3 regions of the Micromonospora peucetia genome follow, and region 3 is predicted to be linked to each of the others. Evidence: predicted binding sites of a transcription regulator. Region 3 holds the regulator's gene; each other region holds the start of a gene.
What was found. The regulator HrcA, encoded in region 3, represses chaperone genes, less so after heat shock. The targets are predictions, from matches to a motif close to GGTTNGCACNCTCNNNNNGAGNGTGCNAACC.
Positions count from the first base shown of each region.

Region 1: the regulator HrcA is predicted to act here: its motif matches at 2,248-2,278, upstream of groES (co-chaperone GroES).
Region 2: the regulator HrcA is predicted to act here: its motif matches at 1,293-1,323, upstream of groL (chaperonin GroEL).

Region 1 covers NZ_FMIC01000002.1:2,934,776-2,939,140, forward strand. The annotation lists gene GA0070608_RS13840 (sugar ABC transporter substrate-binding protein) at 1-180, opposite strand, end outside; gene ybaK (Cys-tRNA(Pro) deacylase) at 377-856, opposite strand; gene GA0070608_RS13850 (THUMP-like domain-containing protein) at 939-2,162, opposite strand; gene groES (co-chaperone GroES) at 2,412-2,726, shown strand; gene groL (chaperonin GroEL) at 2,797-4,365, shown strand, end outside.
Region 2 covers NZ_FMIC01000002.1:2,627,906-2,632,270, forward strand. The annotation lists gene GA0070608_RS32605 (DUF3824 domain-containing protein) at 1-1,245, shown strand, start outside; gene groL (chaperonin GroEL) at 1,519-3,141, shown strand; gene GA0070608_RS12300 (hypothetical protein) at 3,198-3,395, opposite strand; gene GA0070608_RS12305 (GNAT family N-acetyltransferase) at 3,483-4,365, opposite strand, start outside.
Region 3 covers NZ_FMIC01000002.1:3,515,626-3,519,990, reverse strand. The annotation lists gene GA0070608_RS16510 (16S rRNA (uracil(1498)-N(3))-methyltransferase) at 1-154, opposite strand, end outside; gene dnaJ (molecular chaperone DnaJ) at 206-1,351, opposite strand; gene hrcA (heat-inducible transcriptional repressor HrcA) at 1,425-2,447, opposite strand; gene GA0070608_RS33975 (DUF4870 domain-containing protein) at 2,690-3,424, shown strand; gene hemW (radical SAM family heme chaperone HemW) at 3,465-4,365, opposite strand, start outside.

The sequences.
Region 1 (4,365 bases), 580 kb from region 3:
CTTGCGGTCCGCGCCCTCCCAGCGGGCGGAGGACTTGCTGTCCGGCAGGATCACGCCGATCTTCGGGGCCTTGTCGCTGCCGCCGGCCTGGTCACCGCTGCCGGACTCGTCGCCGCAGGCGGCCATGCTGCCGGTGGCGAGCAGGCCCACGGCGGCGAAGGTGAGGAAGCCCTTGCGCATGTGCAGGGTCCTTTCGGGGGGTGGGGGATGAAGTTTGGTTTGTTGTGTCCGGCAACGTATTCCGCGTCACGCTTCAGGCACAAGAGTGCCGAGGTGGCGAGTTTGTTGTCGGCAGTAACAATTCAGCAACGTCCCTGACACCTCGCCCGCCGTCCACGCGGGAGCGCTCTCCCGTCAGCGGGGGAAACGGCCCAGCTCAGCGGGCGGACAGCGGGGCCGTGGCCGCCCCGGTGAGGGCGACCAGGTCCTGCGGGGCGAGCTGGAGTTGGAGGCCGCGCCGGCCCGCCGAGACGTAGACGGTGGGATGGTCGAGCGCCGACGAGTCGAGCACCGTGGGCAGCCGCCGACGCTGGCCGAGCGGGCTGATCCCGCCGCGCACGTAGCCGGTGGCCCGCTCGGCCACCGCCCGGTCGGCCATGGCGGCCCGCTTGCCGCCGACCGCCGCGGCGAGCGCCTTGAGGTCCAACTCGCCGGTGACCGGCACGACCGCCACGGTCAGCGCGCCGTCGACCTCGGCGACCAGCGACTTGAACACCCGCTCCGGCGGCACCCCCAGTGCCGCCGCGACCAGCGCGCCGTAGTTCGGCACGTCCGGGGAGACCTCGTACGGATGGGTGCTGTGGGCGATCTTCCGCTTCGTCAGCAGCGCGGTCGCCGGAGTGCCCTGTCCCGCCATGACCGTCAAGCTAACCCGGGGCGGCGCGACCCGCGAGCCGAAAGGGCCAGGCGGTCGACGCCGGCGCCCACGGTCTCGCGTACTACCCGAGCGGCCGGCAGACCAGCACAGTCGGTGCCCCGGCGACCCGGGTCAGCACCAGGCTGGCCCCCTCGTCGCCGGCCAGCCTCAGGTCCCGCCGCAGCTTCTCCGGCTCCAGCGCGGACCCGCGCTTGAGGATCTCCACCCGCCCGACCCGGCGCTCGCGCAGCAGCGCGCGCAGCCGCTTGAGCGAGAACGGCAGCACGTCGGTGACCTCCAGGCAGCGGGCGAACGGCGTCGGCGTCGGCGAGTCCGCGTAGAGGTAGGCGATGCTCGGGTCGGCCAGCGTGGCGCCCAGGATGTCGGCCAGCTCCGCGACCAGGTGCGCGCGGACCACCGCCGGGTCCGGGTCGTACAGGAAGCGGCGTGCCGGGCCGACGGCCGCCTCGGCGTCGCCGGCACCCGTCAACTGATGGCAGGGGACCCTTCCTCTGCCGGAGGCGTCGAGAGAGCGCCCTTCCCTACCGCGCAGCAGGGTGGCTCGGCGGGGGGTCTCGGCGAGCCGGCCGCACCACATGGCCGCCTCGACGAGGTCGCCGTCGACGCTCACCCACTCCGCCTCGGCACCTGCGGGAATCAGCGCGTGGTCGATGCCGGGCGCCACCTTCACCACGGTGTGCGGCACCCGTTCGGCCAGCCCGACCACGAAGTCCCAGGGTGGGGAGTAGGCGTTCGGGTCGAAGATCCGCCGCCCGGTGCCCGCCTTCCGGCGTGCCGGGTCGCAGAACACCCCGTCGACCCGGCGTACGTCGAATGCCGTGGCGTCGCCGCACTCCACGGTGAACCTCTCGGCCAGCCCGGCCGCCTCGGCGTTCGCGGCGGCCATCGCGGCGGTCACCGGGTCGGCTTCCACGCCGTACACCCGGAGGCCGGCGCGGGCGGCGGCGAGCGCGTCCGCGCCGAGGCCGCAGCCGAGGTCGGCGAGGGCGTGCACCCCGGCCGCCCGCAGCCGCTCGGCCCGCCGCGCCGCGACCACGCCCCGGGTGGCCTGTTCCAGCCCGGCCCGGGTGAGGAACATCCCCGCCGCCGCCGGCCCGAACTTGCCGACCGCCCGGCGTCTTAGCTCGGCCTGGGTGAGCGCGGCGGCGGCCAGGCCGGCCGGCAGTCCGGCTGAGCGGAGCGCGGCCGCCGCGGTCAGCGGATCACCGCCGGCCACCCGCGTGGCCGCGTCGAGCGCGGCCGACCCCTCGGGCGTACGCAGGGCGGCGAACTGATCGAGATCCACTCGTTCATTGTGGTCGGCGGGCCCGACGCGCCGGTCGGCGGGCTGGCACTCTCCTTGACGGAGTGCTAGCCGAGGAATAACCTGCGATTAGCACTCTCACCCTGAGGGTGCCAGCTTCCGGGTCTCGTGGCCCGGGCGCTGAACGCCAGGCGGACCGGCACCCGCGACGACGGCCCCGCCCGGTGGCATGTGGCAGATTGACGCTGACCGGCTTGCCGGCCAGTAACGAAACCAGTACCCCAGGAGGGTATGCCCGTGACTACCGCGACCAAGGTTGCGATCAAGCCGCTCGAGGACCGCATCGTGGTCCAGGCGAACGAGGCTGAGACCACCACGGCGTCGGGCATCGTGATCCCCGACACCGCCAAGGAGAAGCCGCAGGAGGGCACTGTCCTCGCTGTCGGCCCGGGCCGGATCGACGACAAGGGCAACCGGGTTCCGGTTGACGTCTCCGTCGGCGACACCGTCCTCTACTCGAAGTACGGCGGCACCGAGGTCAAGTACGCCGGCGAGGAGTACCTGGTGCTCTCCGCCCGCGACGTCCTCGCGGTCATCGAGAAGTAAGCAACCGATCAGTGTCGTCGCCCCGGTCCGGCTCGCCGGGCCGGGGCGACGTCGCATCGAAGGGACATTAATGGCGAAGATCCTGAGCTTCTCGGACGACGCCCGGCACCTGCTCGAGCACGGTGTCAACGCCCTCGCGGACGCGGTCAAGGTCACCCTCGGCCCGCGCGGGCGCAACGTCGTCCTGGACAAGAAATTCGGTGCGCCCACGATCACCAACGACGGCGTGACCATCGCCAAGGAGATCGAGCTCACCAACCCCTACGAGAACCTCGGTGCGCAGCTGGTCAAGGAGGTGGCGACCAAGACCAACGACGTCGCCGGCGACGGGACCACCACCGCCACCGTGCTGGCCCAGGCGATGGTCCGCGAGGGCCTGCGAAACGTGACGGCCGGCGCCAACCCGGCCGGCCTCAAGCGGGGCATCGACGCGGCGGCCACCAAGGTCTCCGAGGCGCTGCTCGGCCGTGCGGTCGAGGTCGCCGACAAGGAGTCGATCGCGCACGTCGCGACGATCTCCGCGCAGGACGCCACGATCGGCGAGCTGATCGCCGAGGCGATGGAGCGGGTCGGCCGCGACGGTGTCATCACCGTCGAGGAGGGCTCCGCCCTGCACACCGAGCTGGACGTGACCGAGGGTCTCCAGTTCGACAAGGGCTTCATCTCGCCGAACTTCGTCACCGACGCGGAGTCGCAGGAGTCGGTCCTGGAGGACCCGTACATCCTGATCACCACGCAGAAGATCTCGGCGATCGAGGAGCTGCTGCCGCTGCTGGAGAAGGTCCTCCAGAACAGCAAGCCGCTGCTGATCATCGCCGAGGACGTCGAGGGCCAGGCGCTGTCGACCCTGGTGGTCAACTCGATCCGCAAGACCCTCAAGGTCTGCGCGGTCAAGGCCCCCGGCTTCGGCGACCGCCGCAAGGCGATGCTCCAGGACATGGCGATCCTCACCGGCGCCGAGCTGGTCGCCCCTGAGCTGGGCTACAAGCTCGACCAGGTGGGCCTGGAGGTGCTCGGCACCGCCCGGCGCGTGGTGATCGACAAGGAGAACACCACGGTCGTCGACGGTGGTGGCCAGTCGAGCGAGGTCGCCGACCGGGTCGCGCAGATCCGCAAGGAGATCGAGGCCTCGGACTCCGACTGGGACCGGGAGAAGCTCGCCGAGCGGCTGGCCAAGCTGTCCGGCGGCATCGCGGTCATCAAGGTCGGTGCCGCGACCGAGGTCGAGATGAAGGAGCGCAAGCACCGCATCGAGGACGCCATCGCGGCGACCAAGGCCGCGGTCGAGGAGGGCACCGTCCCCGGCGGTGGCGCCGCCCTGGCGCAGATCCTGCCGGTGCTCGACGACGACCTCGGCTTCACCGGTGACGAGAAGGTCGGCGTCTCGATCGTGCGCAAGGCGCTGGTCGAGCCGCTGCGCTGGATCGCGCAGAACGCCGGCCACGACGGCTACGTCGTGGTGCAGAAGGTCATCGGCAAGGAGTGGGGCCACGGCCTCGACGCCGCCGTCGGCGAGTACGTCGACCTGGCGAAGTCCGGCATCGTCGACCCGGTGAAGGTGACCCGCAACGCGGTCACCAACGCCGCGTCGATCGCCGGCCTGCTGCTCACCACGGAGAGCCTCGTGGTGGAGAAGCCG
Region 2 (4,365 bases), 890 kb from region 3:
GGTCCGGCCGGCGCAGAGCCCGGCGCCGCCGCGCCCCCGGCCGGCGCAGAGCCCGTCGTCCCGGGCCCGGAACAGCCTGTCGTCCCGGGTGCCGGACCGGCCGTCCCCGCAGCCGGAGGACCGGCTGTCCCGGGTGGTCCCGTCGTCCCGGGTGGCGGTGCGCCGGCGGGTCCGCAGCAGCCGCAGGACTGGGTCTTCCCGCCGACCGGCGGCTTCCCGCCCGGCTCCGGTCCGTACGGTGGGCAGCCGTGGTATCCGGGTGCCCCGGTCGCCTACCCCGGGCCGGGTGCCCCGGTCGCCTACCCCGGGCCGGGTGCCCCGGTCGCCTACCCCGGGCCGGGCGCCCCGGTCGCCTACCCAGGGCAGCCGGTCCACGGGTGGTACCCGCCGGGGCACGGCCTCGACCCGGCCGACCTGCTCGTCACCCCGCCCGGCGCCGGCGTCAGCGGCTGGTTCGACCGGTGCGTCGGCGCGGTGCGCCGGGGCTGGCGGCTCCTGCTGCCCATCCTGCTGCTCACCCAGGTGTTGCCGGCCGTGGCGGTGTCGGTGCTCACGCTGGTCGTCGACCCGTCGGCGAAGTGGGAGGAGTCGATGACCGACGACTCCGCCGCGCTGCCCGACACCTTCCTGGCCGACCTGGGCGTCATGCTGGCCGTGGTGCTCGGCGGCACCCTCGTCTTCGGCCTGGTGCAGAGTCTGGGCTGGGCGGCCGGCAGTTGGGTGGTCGCCCGGCAGGCGGCCGGTCAACCGGTGAGTCTGGGCGCGGCCCTGTCCTACGGCGCGCGCCGGGCACTGGGCCTCTGGGGCTGGACCCTGCTGATGAGCGTGATCATCGGGATCGGCGTCTGCTTCTGCGTCCTCCCCGGCATCTACGTCGCCTTCGCGCTGAGCATGGCCGGCCCGGTCTATCTCTTCGAGCGGCAGGCTCCGATCGGCCGCTCCTTCCGGATGTTCCACGACCGGCTGGGGCTGCTGCTCGGCCGGGTGGCGCTGGTGGCGGCGGCGGTGATCGTCGGCGGCGGGTTGGCCGGCATGGTGGAGGGCATCGGGGGGCTGCCGTTCGGCACCACTCCGTTGGAGTCGCCGGGTACGGCGGTGGGCGTGTTCGTGGTGACGCTGCTGGGCGCGGTGCTCGCCCTGCCGACCCACCTCGCCCAACTGGTCGGTCTGGTCGTCACGTACGCCGAGCAGCGCGCCCACGAGGGGCCGGTGGACAGCGCACGGCTGGCCGGTGAACTCGGCTGACGGGGGCGATCGTGCTTGCACTCGGCAGGGGAGAGTGCTAAACAAGTCATTGGCACTCGCATACCGCGAGTGCCAATGGTCGGGGCGGTAGGGCCACGGCCGCAGCGGCGTCCACACGCGGGTGCGGCACATGGCCGGTCGTCGCGGGCTATCCGGCCCGGCCGAGGAGACGTCGTCGTCGCCAGGTGGCGACGTCCCCAGGTGCGTACACCAGGCGGCCCATCCGGGACACACACTCGGGTGGCCCGTGAGTGTCCAGGAGGACAACGCCGTATGGCCAAGATGATCGCGTTCGACGAAGAGGCGCGCCGCGGCCTCGAGCGGGGCATGAACCAGCTCGCCGACGCCGTGAAGGTGACGCTCGGCCCCAAGGGCCGCAACGTCGTCCTCGAGAAGAAGTGGGGTGCCCCCACCATCACCAACGATGGTGTGAGCATCGCCAAGGAGATCGAGCTCGAGGACCCCTACGAGAAGATCGGCGCCGAGCTGGTCAAGGAGGTCGCGAAGAAGACCGACGACGTCGCCGGTGACGGCACGACGACGGCGACCGTCCTGGCCCAGGCCCTGGTCCGCGAGGGCCTGCGCAACGTGGCCGCGGGTGCCAACCCGATGGCCCTGAAGCGGGGCATCGAGGCCGCTGTGGCCAGCGTCTCGGAGGAGCTGCTCAAGCTCGCCAAGGACGTCGAGACCAAGGAGCAGATCGCCTCCACCGCCTCCATCTCCGCCGGTGACAACACCGTCGGCGAGATCATCGCCGAGGCGATGGACAAGGTCGGCAAGGAAGGCGTCATCACCGTCGAGGAGAGCAACACCTTCGGGCTGGAGCTGGAGCTCACCGAGGGTATGCGCTTCGACAAGGGCTACATCTCGGCCTACTTCATGACCGACCCGGAGCGCATGGAGGCCGTCTTCGACGACCCCTACCTCCTGATCGTCAACAGCAAGATCTCGTCGGTCAAGGACCTGCTCCCGATCCTGGAGAAGGTCATGCAGTCGGGCAAGCCGCTGCTGATCATCTCCGAGGACATCGAGGGCGAGGCCCTGGCCACCCTGGTCGTCAACAAGGTCCGCGGCACCTTCAAGTCGGTCGCCGTCAAGGCGCCGGGCTTCGGTGACCGTCGCAAGGCCATGCTGGCCGACATCGCCATCCTCACCGGTGGCCAGGTCATCAGCGAGGAGGTCGGCCTCAAGCTGGACGCCGTCAGCCTCGACATGCTGGGCCGCGCCCGCAAGGTCGTGGTGACCAAGGACGAGACCACCATCGTCGACGGTGCCGGCGACGCCGATCAGATCCAGGGCCGGGTCAACCAGATCCGGGCCGAGATCGAGAAGAGCGACTCCGACTACGACCGCGAGAAGCTGCAGGAGCGGCTGGCCAAGCTGGCCGGCGGCGTCGCGGTGATCAAGGTCGGCGCGGCCACCGAGGTCGAGCTGAAGGAGCGCAAGCACCGCATCGAGGACGCCGTCCGCAACGCGAAGGCCGCCGTCGAGGAGGGCATCGTCCCGGGTGGTGGCGTCGCGCTGGTGCAGGCCGGCAAGACCGCCTTCGACAAGCTGGACCTGGCGGGCGACGAGGCGACTGGCGCGAACATCGTCAAGGTCGCGCTGGACGCCCCGCTGCGGCAGATCGCCGTCAACGCCGGCCTTGAGGGCGGTGTCGTGGTGGAGAAGGTCCGTAACCTGGAAGCGGGTCACGGTCTGAACGCCGCCAACGGCGAGTACGTCGACCTGCTGGCCGCGGGCATCATCGACCCGGCCAAGGTGACCCGGTCGGCGCTGCAGAACGCCGCTTCCATCGCGGCGCTCTTCCTCACCACCGAGGTCGTCGTGGCGGACAAGCCGGAGAAGGCCCCGGCCGCTCCGGCTGGCCCGGGCGGCGGGGACATGGACTTCTGAGTCCAGCTCCAACGCCGGAGGGGGCGGGCCGCGTCAGCGGTCCGCCCCCTCCGCTGTCACGTCGGCAGTGGCCGCTGGTTGCGTCTATTCTGCGCCCGGTCGTACGGCTGCGGGATCTGCACCGGCTCGTCGACCAGCGTCACCGGCTCGTCGGCCGGCTCGTCGACGCCGGCCATCTCCGCCTGCTGCTCGGCGTCGCCGTAGTCGAACCGGTCGAACGGCAACGGGCCGGGGCGTTCGTCGTCCGTGGTCATGGCTGCCTCCTTAACCGAAACGGTAGGGCGCGACGATCACCGATGCGGGCGAATGGCGTTATAAGGATCTATGTCCTATTCGCCCCTTCAGCTCCCGAGCGTCCTGCGGTAGAGGAAGAAGACGCGCTCGATCCGGGCACCCGCACTGCCCGAGTAGAAGGCGACCGGCCCCACCCAGCCGATCTGCGCGGCCGGCACGCCCGCCGCCTGCTGGTCGCGTAGGCACCGGCGCAGCAGCACCCCGCCGATCCCCGAGCCCTCGGCCGCCGGGGCGGTGCCCATCGGGCCGAACCAGCTCGGCCGGGACGACCCGTACGCGGCGAAGCCGAGCACCTCGCCGTCGCGTTCGGCCAGGTGACAGCCCGCCCCCTCCCGGCCCACCGAGCCGGCCAGTTCGGCGTCCCAGACCCCGCCGAAGGTGCTGCGGGCGAACTCCGCCAGCGCCGGCAGGTCGGTCGCCCCGGCGCGGCGGACCGTCACGCCCCGCCCGGCCAACCGCGCCTCCGCCGCCTCCGTCGGGCGCAGCGCGGGCGAGTCGTCGTACGACAGGTCGGCCGTCATGTTCCACGCCGTCCGGTCCTGCCGGTAGCCGAGCGCCAGCGCGGCGCAGACCGCCGGGGTGTAGCGCACGTCGATGCCGGGCCAGGCGTAGTACGGCGGATTGCCGGCGAGCAGCACCTCGGCCGCGCCGAGACCGGTGAGGATGCGCTCGGCGGACGACAGCAGCGCCCGTCCCACGCCCCGCCGCCGGTGGGCGGGGTCCACCGCCACCAGGTCCACGTGCCCGAGCCGGGCGTCCCGGGCGGAGACGGAGCAGACCAGCACCCCGACCAGGTCCGCCCCCCGGTACGCGCCCAGTGCGACCACCGGCCGGTCGACGGCCGCCCGGGTCCAGAGCGCGTCCACCACGTCCGGCGCCTCGGCCGCATCCTCGGGCAGGTCCAGCGCCCGGCGGCACAGCTCCGCCACG
Region 3 (4,365 bases):
CCGCCTCGGCCGTGCCGCCCAGCCCGTCGGCGAGCAGCAGGTGCTCACCGACGCGCAGCCGTTGCACGGTGGCGGCGTGGTGCCCCTCGGGGCCGTCGAGGGTCAGCCGGTCGGCGATGGGCAGCGGGTCGACCAGGAACAGCGGCGCGGACACGACGATCAGGCTAGTCGCCCCGGCGGGCACCGGGGCAACGACCCGGGACCGTCAGGCGTGGCCGTTGAAGGCATCGCGCATCCGGGAGAAGAAGCCACCCTGCTTGCTGAGCTCGGCGACCTCCTCGCCCCGGGTCTTGGCGAAGTCGCGCAGCATCCGTTCCTGGTCGGCGTCGAGCTTCGTGGGGGTGCGTACGTCGAGGTGGACGTAGAGGTCGCCCCGGCCGGTGCCGCGCAGGTGCGGTACTCCCCGGGCCCGCAGCCGCAGCGTGCTGCCCGGCTGGGTGCCGGCCTTGACGTCGACCGTCTCCTCGCTGTCCAGCGTCTTGATGGTCAGCCGCGTGCCCAGCGCCGCCGCGGTCATCGGCACCGTGACCCGGCAGTGCAGGTCGTCGCCCTTGCGGGAGTAGACGTCGTGCGGCCGCTCGTGGATCTCCACGTAGAGGTCGCCGGCCGTGCCGCCGCCCGGGCCGACCTCGCCCTGCTGGGCGAGCCGGATGCGCATGCCGTCCTCGACGCCGGCCGGGATCTTGACGGTCAGCGAACGCCGGGTGCGGACCCGGCCGTCGCCGGCGCAGGTCGGGCAGGGGTGCGGAATGGTGGTGCCGTGGCCCTGGCAGACCGTGCACGGCCGGGCGGAGACCACCTGACCGAGGAAGGTGCGCTGCACGGACTGCACCTCACCCCGCCCGGCGCACGCCTCGCAGGTGGCCAGGTGGGTGCCGGCTGCCGTGCCGGCGCCGGAGCAGGTCGTGCAGAGCACGGCGGTGTCGACGGTGATCGGCGCCTCGACGCCGAACGCGGTCTCGTGCAGGTCCAACTCCAGCCGCAGGATCGCGTCGGCGCCGGGCCGGGTGCGCGGTCGGGGACCCCGCGAACCGCCGGCCGCGCCGCCGAAGAACGCGTCCATGATGTCCTGGAAGCCGACGAACGGCCCGGCGCCACCGGGGCCGCCCGGACCTCCCGCGCCCCCGCCGCCGGGGGCGAGCGGGTCGCCGCCCAGGTCGACGATCTGCCGCTTCCGGTCGTCCGAGAGAACCTCGTACGCGGCGTTGATGTCCTTGAACTTCTCCTGGGCCTCCGGATCCGGATTCACGTCCGGGTGGAACTGTCGCGCCAGCTTGCGGTAGGCGCGCTTGATCTCGTCGTCGGAGGCTTCCCGGCTCACCCCGAGAATGCCGTAGTAGTCCCTGGCCACTGCGTTCCGTGTCCTCATGTTCGTCTCGCGTTGCGCCGGTCGGCGGCCGGAGCCGGCCGTCGGCCCTGACTGGTCAGTTCTGGGCCAGCAGCTCGCCCACGTAGCGTGCCACGGCCCGTACCGTGGCGATGGTGCCGGGGTAGTCCATCCGGGTCGGCCCGAGCACGCCGAGGCCGCCGACGCTGGTCGAGCCCGGCCCGTAGCCGGTGCTGACCACCGAGGCGGCGCGCAGGTTGTCGATCTCGTTCTCGTCGCCGATCAGCACCCGCGTCGTGGTCGGCTCGGCCTCGCCGATCAGCTTGAGCATCACGACCTCCTCCTCCAGCGCCTCAAGGATGGGGCGCAGGGAGCCCTGGAAGTCGAGCAGGCCGCCGCGGGTGAGGTTGGCCGTGCCGGCCAGCGCGATCCGCTCCTCGTGCCGCTCGATCAACGTCTCGAGCAGCACGGTGGAGAGGGTGGTCATGGCTGGCCGCAGGTGCGGCACCGACTCCTCGACCAGAGCCTGCACGAGCGGTGGGGTCTCCGACAGCCGAGAGCCGACCAACTTCTCGTTGACCAGCCGGCGCAGGTCCATGACCTGGTCGGCGGGGATCGGCGCGGGCAGCTCGACCAGCCGCTGCTCGACCCGGCCGGTGTCAGCGATCATCACCAGCATCAGCCGGGTGGTGGAGATCGGCACCAGCTCCAGGTGACGCACGGAGGAGCGGGCCAGGCTCGGGTACTGCACGACGGCGACCTGCCGGGTGAGTTGCGCCAGCAGCCGGACGGTGCGGTGCACCACGTCGTCGAGGTCGACGGCGCCGACCAGGAAGCGCTCGATCGCCCGGCGCTCGGCCGGACTGAGCGGCTTGACCCGGGACAGCCGGTCCACGAAGAGCCGGTAGCCCCGGTCCGTGGGCACCCGCCCCGCGCTGGTGTGCGGCTGGCGGATGTAGCCCTCCTCCTCCAGCACGGCCATGTCGTTGCGGACGGTGGCCGGGGAGACCCCGAGCTGGTGCCGCTCGACCAACGCCTTGCTGCCGACGGGCTCCTGCGTGGCGACGTAGTCCTCGACGATCGCGCGCAGCACGGCGAGTTTGCGGTCGTCGAGACCCATTCTCCCCACCTCCTGTCGCACGTCGCCGCCGGCATGTGTTCGGGCCGGGCGGGCTGCTGGCACTCGACTGTAGCGAGTGCCAGTCTACGTCGGCGGGGCCGCCGACGCGATGATCAACCCCGGGTGATCAGTCCGATCGGCGACCCCGCGGGCCACCCGACGGCGCCGGGAACGGGTCATTCGGGCATCCCGGCCGGTGTCACACTGGTGCGTCCTTGCCGGCTGCACCTACCGTGACCTCCATGACTGAACCACCTCGCCCACCCGGAGCGGGGGACCCCGGCTTCCAGCCGGACCCGGCCGCCCCGTCGGGGGTTCCCGGCCCTTCCGGCTCCGACGAACCCACCACCCCGCTCTCCGGGGCCCCGGCCCCGGGCAGCCATCCCCCGCCCGGTGGCTATCCGCCACCCACCGGTGACCAGCCACCGTCGGGCGGCTATCCCCCACCTGGCGGTTACCCCCCGCCCGGTGACTATCCCCCGCCTGGCGATTACTCCCAGCCCGGTGGCTATCCCCCGCCTGGCGATTACTCCCAGCCCGGTGGCTATCCGCCGCCCGGCGGCTATCCCCCGCCGGGGGCCGGCTATCCGGCCGGTGGCGGCTACGGCCCGCCGACGGGCGGCTACGCCAGTACCGAGGACAAGAACTGGGCCCTCATCGCCCACTTCGGCGGCGCGGCCGGCGTGATCGTCGGCGGCGGCCTGCTCGGCTGGCTGGCGCCGGTCATCGCGCTGATGGTCCGGGGGCAGCAGTCGCCGACCGCCCGCGCGCACGCCGTCGCGGCGCTGAACTTCCAGCTCACCTGGACGATCATCGGCGTGCTGAGCTGGGTGCTCACGCTGATCACCTGCGGCGTGCTGTTCTTCGTCCCGATGCTCGTCTGGCTGGTGCCGCTGATCTTCGGGATCATCGGCGGGGTGAAGGCCAACGAGGGCGTGCTCTACCGCTACCCGATGACCTACAGCTTCGCCAAGTGACCCGGGCCGGCCGCTCCCCCGGCCGGCCCCGGCACGCGGTTCAGGGCAGCAGGTCGCGGACGACCGCGTCGGCGAGCAGCCGGCCCCGCAGGGTCAGCACGGCCCGACCGGCCGCGTACTCGGCGGCGGCCAGCAGCCCGTCGGCGTGCGCCCGCCCGGCACCGGCCCGGCCGGCGTCGTCGAGGGCGTCCAGCGGCAGCCCGGAGGCGAGGCGCAGCCGGAGCATGACGTCCTCCATGTGCGCCTCGTCGCCGGTGAGCACCTCCCGGGCCAGGCCGGGCGACCCGCCGGCGGCCAGCCGCTTCGCGTACGTCGTGGGGTGCTTGACGTTCCACCAGCGCACGCCGCCGACGTGGCTGTGCGCCCCCGGGCCGAGCCCCCACCAGTCGGCGCCGGTCCAGTAGAGCAGGTTGTGCCGACACCGGGCCGCCTCGTCGCGGGCCCAGTTCGACACCTCGTACCAGGACAATCCGGCCGCGCCGAGGGCGGCCTCCGCGGCGAGGTAGCGGTCCGCGGCGACGTCGTCGGAGGGGTACGGCAGCTCGCCGCGCCGCATCCGGGCGGCGAGCCGGGTGCCGTCCTCCACGATCAGGGCGTACGCGCTGACGTGGTCCACCCCGGCGGCCACGACCTGGTCGAGGGAGGCGGCGAAGTCCGCCTCGGACTCCCCCGGCGTGCCGTAGATCAGGTCCAGGTTGACGTGGTCGAACCCGGCGTCGCGTGCCTCACGGGCGGCGGCGACGGCCCGGCCGGCGCTGTGCGTGCGGTCGAGGATCGCCAGCACCCCCGGCGCGGCGGACTGCATGCCCAGCGAGATCCGGGTGTAGCCGGCGGCCCGCAGTGCCTTCAGCGATGCCGGGGTGACCGACTCCGGGTTGGCCTCGGTGGTCACCTCGGCGTCGGGCGCGAGACCCCAGGTGCGGTCGATGCCGTCGAGGATC